Regions from separate parts of the Streptomyces sp. NPDC007346 genome, predicted to be linked through region 2. Evidence: riboswitches for the same ligand, from Rfam matches in the RefSeq annotation. Region 2 holds a riboswitch; the other holds the start of a gene.
The links. Region 2 has a riboswitch for cyclic di-AMP ahead of AB0917_RS09420 (M23 family metallopeptidase). Riboswitches for the same ligand answer to the same signal wherever they lie in the genome.

Region 1 (4,224 bases), on a different contig from region 2:
TGCCCCCCTCGGGCAGTCGGACGTCCTAACGAATGCCGCGGCGGATCGCGGCGACGAGCTCCAGCGATTGGTCCGGCGTCAGTGCGTGCGCCTGCAAGGTGCGGAAGGCCGAGCTGTACGCCTCGAGGTCTTCTTTCCGCTCCAGATAGAGGCTACTCGTCAAGTGGTCAAGAACGACCACATCCAGATCAGAAATGTTCGGAAAGGAGAAGATAACGAAAGGGCAGGTGAGTCCGACGTGACCGCCGACGGAGAACGGCAGTAACTGAAGCTCCACATGGGGGAGTTGGGCCACCTGGGTCAGATGGTCCAGCTGATCGCGCATCACCTCGGGCCCGCCCACCCTCCGGTGCAGCACCGCCTCGTCCAGCACGGCGGTGAACCGCAGCGGCGGCTTCGCGCGCAGCACCCTCTGACGGGTCAGCCGCACCTCGACCAGCGAGTCCAGATGGTCCGCGGGCAGGCCGTCCAGCGAGGCGCGGGTCACCGCCCGCGCGTAGCCGGCGGTCTGGAGCAGCCCCGGCACCACCGAGGTCTCCAGGCTCCGCACGGTGTCGGCCTGGGACTCCAGGCTGATGAAGTCGCGGTACTGGGGCGGGATCAGCCCCCGGTAGGCGTGCCACCACCCCGCGCCCCCGCCGCCCGCCGACCCGGCGAGCACTTCGAGCAGGGCGCGCAGCTGTGTGTCGCGCACCGCGTAGGTGTCGAGCAGGCGCGTCACGTCACCGGGGCTGACCCCGCTGGCGCCGGTCTCGATGCGGCTCACCTTCGACTGGTGCCAGCCCAGCAGGCGCGCCGCGTCCCGGCTGGTCAGTCCGGAGGCGTGCCGCAGACTCCGTAACTCCTCGCCGAGCTTCCGTCGTCGGACGACGGGGCCGTGCAGCATCCGGGTCTCCTCGCGCTGTGCGGAACGGAACGGGACGGGTCCGATACGCACCGCAAGGTTCGGGCCCGCAGAGGGGCCAGTGTGCCCTTCGTCCGGGTTGTGTGGGACCCGAATTCACCGCTTCGAGCGACAGATATATGCATATCTTGGTCGAACGTCGTTACAGCGAGCTTCAACAGTGGCAGTCTGGCGCGAAGCACCATCCTGGCCGACTGCCGGTCGGCCGGGGCGCGAAAGGGACGGCGTCGCCATGGCAGACCATCAGGAAGCAACCGTCACCCTGCCGAGCGATCCGGCCTCGGTCTCCTCGGCCCGTAGACATGTGGCCAGGACCTTGGCCGAATGGGGCCTCTCGGAGGACACGGAGCTGGCCGACACCATCCGGCTGATCATCTCCGAACTCGCCACCAACGCGGTCCAGCACACCTTCGGCCAGTCACCCACCTTCACCGTGGAACTGCGTCTCGAACGCGACGAGGTCCTACGCCTGGGCGTGACGGACAGTCACCCCCGGTGGCCTCAACGGCTGCCCGCCGCCGTACGGCAGGACAACGGGCGGGGCCTGATGATCATCCGGTCGCTGGCCAAGGAGTACGGCGGGCGGCTCACGGTCGTCCCGACGGCCGAGGGCGGCAAGACGGTCTGGATCACGCTGCCCTGGGCCGCACCCACCCAGGGCTGACCGCGCGGCTCGGGGACCGGCCGGTCCAGGAGGAGGCGGCCCGGTCCGGGGACGGGACAGCCCCGGTTCGTGGACCGGCCGGCGCCGGTGGCCGCGCCACCCGCGTACCGCCTGAGCGGTACGCGGGCGGCGGCGGCGCGGCGCTCACCGGACCGGGGCGGGAAGCGCCGCCCGTACCGTCCCGGCCGTCCCTGCCGCCCGCAAGGGAAGAGCGTCCGGTCGGTGGGTCAGCGGACCCGTCCGTACCAGACGCTCTTGGACCAGATTTTCGCCAGTCGTACCACGTCCCCTGTTTTGGGGGAGTGCCAGATCTTCCCGGACCCGGCGTAGATGCCCACGTGGTAGACGCTGCGCCCGGAATGGAAGAAGACCAGGTCGCCGGGTTTCCGCTTCGACGCGGTGATACGGGTGGTCTTGTTGTACTGCTGCTGTGCCGTGCGGGGAAGCTTCTTCCCGGCCTTCTTGAACGAGTAGAGAGTCAGCCCGGAACAGTCGAAACGGCTGGGGCCGGCGGCCCCGTACTTGTAAGGAGCCCCCTTCTTCGACGCGGCGACCTTCAGCGCCTTCGCCGAATGGGTGGCGGCCTCGGCGTCGTTGACCAGGCCTGGCGCCAGCATCGAGGAGGTAACGGCAAGGGTGAGTACGGAAGCCGTACCGACCCGGGTGAGCAGAGACGGGACATGAACCTGCGCAGACATGCGCAACCCTTCGTCAGCCGCCTGTGAAGGATGACCTGTCGGGTTCGGGCTGGCGAAGTTGCCCGGCCGCGTGGAGCGGCTTCACCCCGAGGGCTTCCCGGTCTCCCGGTCGGCCCGTTGTACTCGGGTCCTCCACTCCTGCCGATCCACTCCTGTCGACCAGTCATCCGGGAGGCGGCAGGACTCGGCGTCCACCCGGACCGCCCCGCCGCGGTGGCGGGGGCTTGTCGTCCCAGGGATCTTGACTCACCAAGTGCCGGATTTCCGAGTTGAAACGGCGATTTGTGAGTCTCCTCACCACTGACCCGTTCGGGTGGACAGAGCGCATTCGCGCCCGCCGACGAGCCGGGCGCACACCCTCGTACCAGCGACGAAAGGGCGCATTTCGAGTACGGCCCACGCGCGGAACGCAAGTTGGGCCGTCGCTCGCGCGGGTGATCTCCTACGCCGAACGAGCGAGGAAAACCGATCGCCGGACCGGGCGTGTCGCACGGCGTGGTGACCGGCCCGCTCCCGTAATGCGCTCCGGGCGCGTGGAGCGGCTCGGTCCCGGTCCGGCGGCAGGGCGACCCGGCCCGCCCGACGCTCGTGGCCTCAGCGGGCCAGGGAGAGGCCCGCGAGCTCCAGGCACGCGGCGACCGACGCCGTCTCCGCCTCGTCCAGTCGGCGCATCGGCGGGCTCATCACATTGGTGTCGATGATCCCGCGCAGCATCAGGGCCGTCTTGAACGCGCCGAGGCCCGCGGCCGTGGCCGAAGCCGTGCCGGGACGGGCCGCACGGACGATGTCGAACAGGCCGACGAGCCGGTCCTGTTCGGCCCTGGCGGCGGCCCAGTCACCGCGTACGGCGGCCTCGTGCAGCCGCACGTAGCCGTGCGGGTCCACGTTGCCCAGGCCGGGTACGGAACCGTCGGCGCCGCTCAGCATCATCGCGTCGACCACCAGCTCATGGCCGGTCAGGACGGAGAACCCGGACAGGTCGCGGGCCCCGATGACCAGCCGGCGGAAGGAGCCGTCGTCCCCGCTGGAGTCCTTGACCCCCGCGAGCACCCCGTCCGCCGCGAGCGGCAGCAGGAGTTCCGGGTCCAGCTTGCTGTGCACGCAGACCGGCACGTCGTACGCCAGGAGCGGCAGCTCCACGGCCGCGGCGATGTCCCGGAAGTGGCGGTCGATCTCGGTGGCGTGGGTGCGCGTGTAGAAGGGCGCGGTGGCCACGACCGCGTCGGCACCGAGGGCCGCCGCGGCGCGGGCCCGCTCGATCGCCCGGTTGGTGGTGGTCTCGATGGCGCCGACGAGGACGGGCACCTGGCCCGCGGAGGCCGAGGTGATCACCTTGATCACCTCGTCCTGCTGCGAGGGCGTCAGATAGGCGGTCTCGCCGGAGCTGCCGAGGGCGAAGAGGCCGCTGACACCGGCTTCGAGGAGATGGCCGACGACCCGCTCCAGCGAGATGCGGTCGAGCTCGCCGTCCGCGGTGAGCGGGGTGACGACGGGCGGGATCACTCCGGAGTAGGAGGGGGTGGGGGCGGTCATGCGGTGCTCCTTGCGGGCGTTACGGGGGTCCGCTTCCCGGCGGGGGAGGCGGGGCTCTGGGGGTGGACGCAGTGCCAGCGGTGCTCGTCGGGCCCGAAGGTCTCGGCGGGGAAGACCGTGGCGCACTCCGCGTCGGCCTTCCAGCAGCGGGTGCTGAAGGGGCAGCCGGGCGGCGGGTTGGTGGCGGAGGGCACCGGGCCGGTGAGCACGATGCGGTCCGTCGCCTCCAGCAGGCTGGGGGTGGCGGAGAGCAGCGCCTCGGTGTACGGGTGGCGGGGGGAGCCCGCCACGTCGGCGGCCCGGCCCTCCTCGACGATGCGGCCGAGGTAGAGGACGGCGATGCGGTCGGCGAGGTAGCGCACGGTCTGGATGTCGTGGGAGATGAACACCATGCCCAGGCCCAGGCGTTCGCGCAGGTCGACGAG
Region 2 (4,224 bases):
GCCCGGCCGGAGACGCTTGACCTTGACGCAACGTAAAGATCTAGCGTTTCCGGCATGGAGTGGTCCATCCAGGAAATCGCCAGAAAGGCCGGCACCACGAGCCGCACGCTCCGGCACTACGGAGACCTCGGTCTCCTGGCGCCGAGCCGGCTCGGGAGCAACGGCTACCGCTACTACGACCAGGACGCCCTCGTCCGGCTGCAGCGCATCCTGCTGCTGCGTGAGCTCGGGCTCTCGTTGCCCGCCATCAAGGACGTACTGGAGGGGCAGCGGGACACGGCCGTGGCGCTGCGGGCGCATCTGCGCCTGCTCGAACAGGAGCAGGCGCGCATCGGGCGGCAGATCGCCTCGGTGCGGACCACTCTCCACAAGACGCAGGAGGGGATGGAACTCATGGCCGATGAAGTGTTCGACGGCTTCGACCACACCGCCCACGAGCGGGAGGTGACCGAGCGCTGGGGGAGCGAGGCGTACGAGAAGGGCGACCGGTGGTGGCGTTCGCTGGGGCCGGAGGAGAAGAAGGCGTTCCAGGACGAGCACGAGGCCATCGCGCGGGACTGGGGGCGGGCCAGGGAGGCCGGGCTCGGTGCCGGCAGTGGCCAGGCGCAGGAGATCGCGCGCCGGCACTGCGCCTGGCTGGCCACGACGGCCGCCGTGAGCCGGTCGTACGTCATCGGGCTGGGCGAGATGTATGTCGCCGATCCGCGCTTCGGAAAGAACTACGATCGCTACGGGGACGGCACCGCCGCCTTCGTACGGGATGCACTGACGATCTACGCCGAGCACCGGCTCTCCGACTGACCACGGAGGGCGTGGCGTTCCGGGCCGCTTCCCCCTATTTGGCCGATGACGAGTCGCCGCACGGCGCGGCTCCGGGAAGCCTGGACGGGGCGCGGTACCGTCCGCAGCCGTGGCCGGACCGGGCAGGAGTGCACAGGTGGGGATGGCGGACAAGAGGCGCGGACGCGTGACGGGGAGCTTCGGCGCCCCGGGGCGCGGCATGTCCCGCTTCATGGGGCGGAGGGGGCCTCTTTCCGCGGGGCGGGGAGTGTCCGGCTCCATGGGGCGGGGAGTGTCCGGCTCCGCGGGGCGGGGGGCGTCCGGTTCCGCGGGGCGGGGGAAGCCGGTGGTGGCCCGGAGCGTCGGTACCCGGCGGTTCGTCCGGCTGCTGCCGGTGCTGCTGATCCTCGGCGGGCTCCTCTTCGACTGGCTCGCCCCGCCCAACTTCACCGCCGTGCCCCTGTTCGTGGCCGCGCCGCTGATCGCCGCGCCGTTCTTCTCGCTGGCCAGTACGGTCCGTACGGGCGTGGCCGCGGTCCTCTCCGTCATCGCGATGCGGCTCTCCGACGGGACGTCCACCGAGGTCGTCCCGGTCATCGAGCTGATCACCGTCCTCACCGCCTCGGCCCTGGCCCTCGTCATCAACGGGGTCGTGCGCCGCAGCAACGAGCAGCTGGCCTCGGCGCGGGTCATCGCGGAGACCGCCATGCGGGCCGTGCTGCCGACCCCGGCGGAGCGGATCGGCGGGCTCCAGGTGGCCGCGCGGTACGAGGCGGCGCAGGCGGACGAGTTCGTCGGCGGGGACCTGTTCGCGGTGGCGGACACCCCGTACGGCGTACGCCTGGTCGTCGGTGACGTGCGCGGCAAGGGGCTGGACGCCGTGGAGGCGGTGGCGGTGATCATCGGCGCGTTCCGGGAGGCCGCCGAGCAGGAGCGGTCCCTGGAGGGGGTGGCGCAGCGGCTGGAGCGGGCGCTGGCGCGGGAGGGGACCCGGCGGTACGGGCTGGACGCCATGGAGGGGTTCATCACCGCCGTACTGGCCGAGATCCCGACCGGTTCGGCCTCGCTGCGGCTGGTCAACCGCGGCCACCCCGAGCCGATCCTGCTCCACGCGGACGGGGCCCTGGAGGTCCTCGCGCCGTCCGAGCCCGCGCTGCCGCTGGGGATGGACCTCGGCGTGTGGCCCGACCGGGCCGACGAGTGGGAGCTGCCCGCCGGTTCGACGCTGCTCGCCTTCACGGACGGCCTCTCCGAGGCGCGGGACGCGAACGGGGCCTTCTACGACCCGGCGGCCCGGCTGCGCGGCCGGATCTTCCCCGGCCCCCAGGAGCTGCTCTCGGCGCTCACCGACGACGTACGGCTGCACACCGGGGGGCGGTCGACGGACGACATGGCGCTGCTCGCGGTCAGCCGGCCGGCGGAGGGACAGCCGCCGCGACGGACGACGGTGAAGATCGTCGGCCGGGGCGATGACACGGTGCGTAGTTGAAGGGCGCCGCTCCGCATAACATTTGACACACCGTCAGAAAAAGAGGTGTGGCCGAGTGGCCGTCAGGACGCCCGATTCAGACCGCTTGTGGGTGGTAAGTCCCTGCTGTAGCCGTTAATGATCAACAGGAACAGCTTGGAATCGGGCCCGTCTGTCTATTAACGTTCGATAACGCAGCGCGGTCGTCACAGCCGTCGTCAGAGACGGCGCCGTGCGCGAGCGCCGAATCCCGCAAGGGAACCGGGGAACCACCTACATGGGGTGAATCGGACGCCTGTGTCTCGTGAGAGACGGAGGGGCCCGTAGGAGACCTTCCTGCTCCGAACCCGTCAGCTAACCCGGTAGGCGAGAAGGAAGGAAAGGAGTGCGCCCACGTGGCGTCCAACAAGCCTGCCCCTGAGGCCCCGTCACCCTTCAGTGCCGATACCTTCGGTGACGAGGAGCGCACCTGGGAGGAGTGGAACCCCACCGCGGAGTCCATCCGTCCCGTGCGCGGCAAGCACCGCGTGGCCAAGCAGCGAGGCCTCGCCCGTAGCTCCACCGTCCTCGGGGTCGGCGTCATAGCGGCCGTCGGCGCGGGTGGCATGGCCACCGCCCAGAGCAAGCCGCCGGTCTCCATCTCTCTTCCCGATTCCATCGCGGACAACCTCCCCGACGCCAAGTCCCTTCCCGGCGTCGGCGTGTTCATGTCCGGCGACGACACCGCCGAGGCCGCGCCGGTCGCCGCCGCACCGCTGACCTCCGCGGGCATCACGACCGCCGAGGCCGAGCAGGGCACCACCGATGCGGGCGAGGCCCTGCGCGCCCGCATCCTCCAGCAGGCCGAGCAGCAGCAGGCCAGCGCCGACGCCGAGGCCAAGGCCGCCGAGGAGAAGGCCGCGGCCGAGAAGGCCGCCGCCGAGGCGAAGAAGCAGCAGGACGCGGCGGAGGCCGAGGCCAAGGCCAAGATCGCCGCCGAGAAGAAGGCGGCCGAGGAAGCGGCGAAGAAGAAGGCCGAGGAAGAGCGCCTCGCCAAGCTCCGCGCCAGCTACACCCTGCCCGCCTCCTCGTACACGATCACCTCGACCTACGGTCAGTCCGGCGCGCTGTGGTCCTCCGGCCAGCACACCGGCACGGACTTCGCCGGGGCGGCCGGTTCGCCGCTCAAGGCCGTGCACAGCGGCACGATCACGGCGGCCGGCTGGGCCCAGTCGTACGGCTACCGCACGGTCCTCCAGCTGGAGGACGGCACGGAGATCTGGTACGCCCACCAGTCCTCGATCGACGTCTCGGTCGGCCAGCAGGTCAGCACCGGCGACACCATCGGCCGCATGGGCGCCACCGGCAACGTGACCGGTGTCCACCTCCACCTGGAGGTCCGCACCGCCGGTGGCTCGGCCATGGACCCGATCGCCTGGCTGAACAGCAAGGGCCTCTCCGTCTGAGGTCCCCACTCCCGCGCCCGCCCGTTCGTTCGCGGGCGCGGGGACCGCACGGCTGAGCGTGTGCGTTGCCGCACGGCAGAGTGCGTGCGTTGCCGCACCGCTGAGCGCGTACGTTGCCGCACTGCCGAGTCCGTGCGTTGCCGCGCCGCCGTCGCGCGAGACGGTAACCGCGCGCGGTCGTGCCCCCGAAACCCCGGCAGCCCTGACGCTCACCCCCCGACGTCAGGGCTGCCGGTCTGCCCGGGTCCGCGGCAGGACGTGGAATACCCAGCTCCACCACCGCCGTTGAACACGCACATGACTTCTCTGCGCACACTCGGCAGCTCCGGCCTCCAGGTCTTCCCCCTCTCCCTCGGCGGCAACGTCTTCGGCTGGACGGCCGACGAGGACCAGTCCTTCGCCGTCCTGGACGCGTACGCCGCGGCCGGCGGCAACTTCGTCGACACCGCCGACGCCTACAGCGCCTGGATCGAGGGCAACCACGGCGGCGAGTCGGAGACCGTCATCGGCAAGTGGCTCGCCTCGCGCTCC

Region 1: linked by a shared signal. The riboswitch ahead of AB0917_RS29340 (C40 family peptidase) and the one ahead of AB0917_RS09420 (M23 family metallopeptidase) in region 2 are both predicted to bind cyclic di-AMP.

The regions. Positions count from the first base shown of each region.
Region 1 covers NZ_JBEYKR010000159.1:7,322-11,545, reverse strand. Annotated here, with positions in the region: gene AB0917_RS29350 (helix-turn-helix transcriptional regulator) at 26-886, opposite strand; gene AB0917_RS29345 (ATP-binding protein) at 1,137-1,568, shown strand; gene AB0917_RS29340 (C40 family peptidase) at 1,796-2,266, opposite strand; cyclic di-AMP (ydaO/yuaA leader) riboswitch at 2,270-2,456, opposite strand; gene AB0917_RS29335 (dihydrodipicolinate synthase family protein) at 2,861-3,799, opposite strand; gene AB0917_RS29330 (ABC transporter ATP-binding protein) at 3,796-4,224, opposite strand, start outside.
Region 2 covers NZ_JBEYKR010000022.1:19,331-23,554, reverse strand. Annotated here, with positions in the region: gene AB0917_RS09430 (MerR family transcriptional regulator) at 55-801, shown strand; gene AB0917_RS09425 (PP2C family protein-serine/threonine phosphatase) at 1,061-2,269, shown strand; cyclic di-AMP (ydaO/yuaA leader) riboswitch at 2,480-2,632, shown strand; gene AB0917_RS09420 (M23 family metallopeptidase) at 2,644-3,693, shown strand; gene AB0917_RS09415 (aldo/keto reductase) at 3,991-4,224, shown strand, end outside.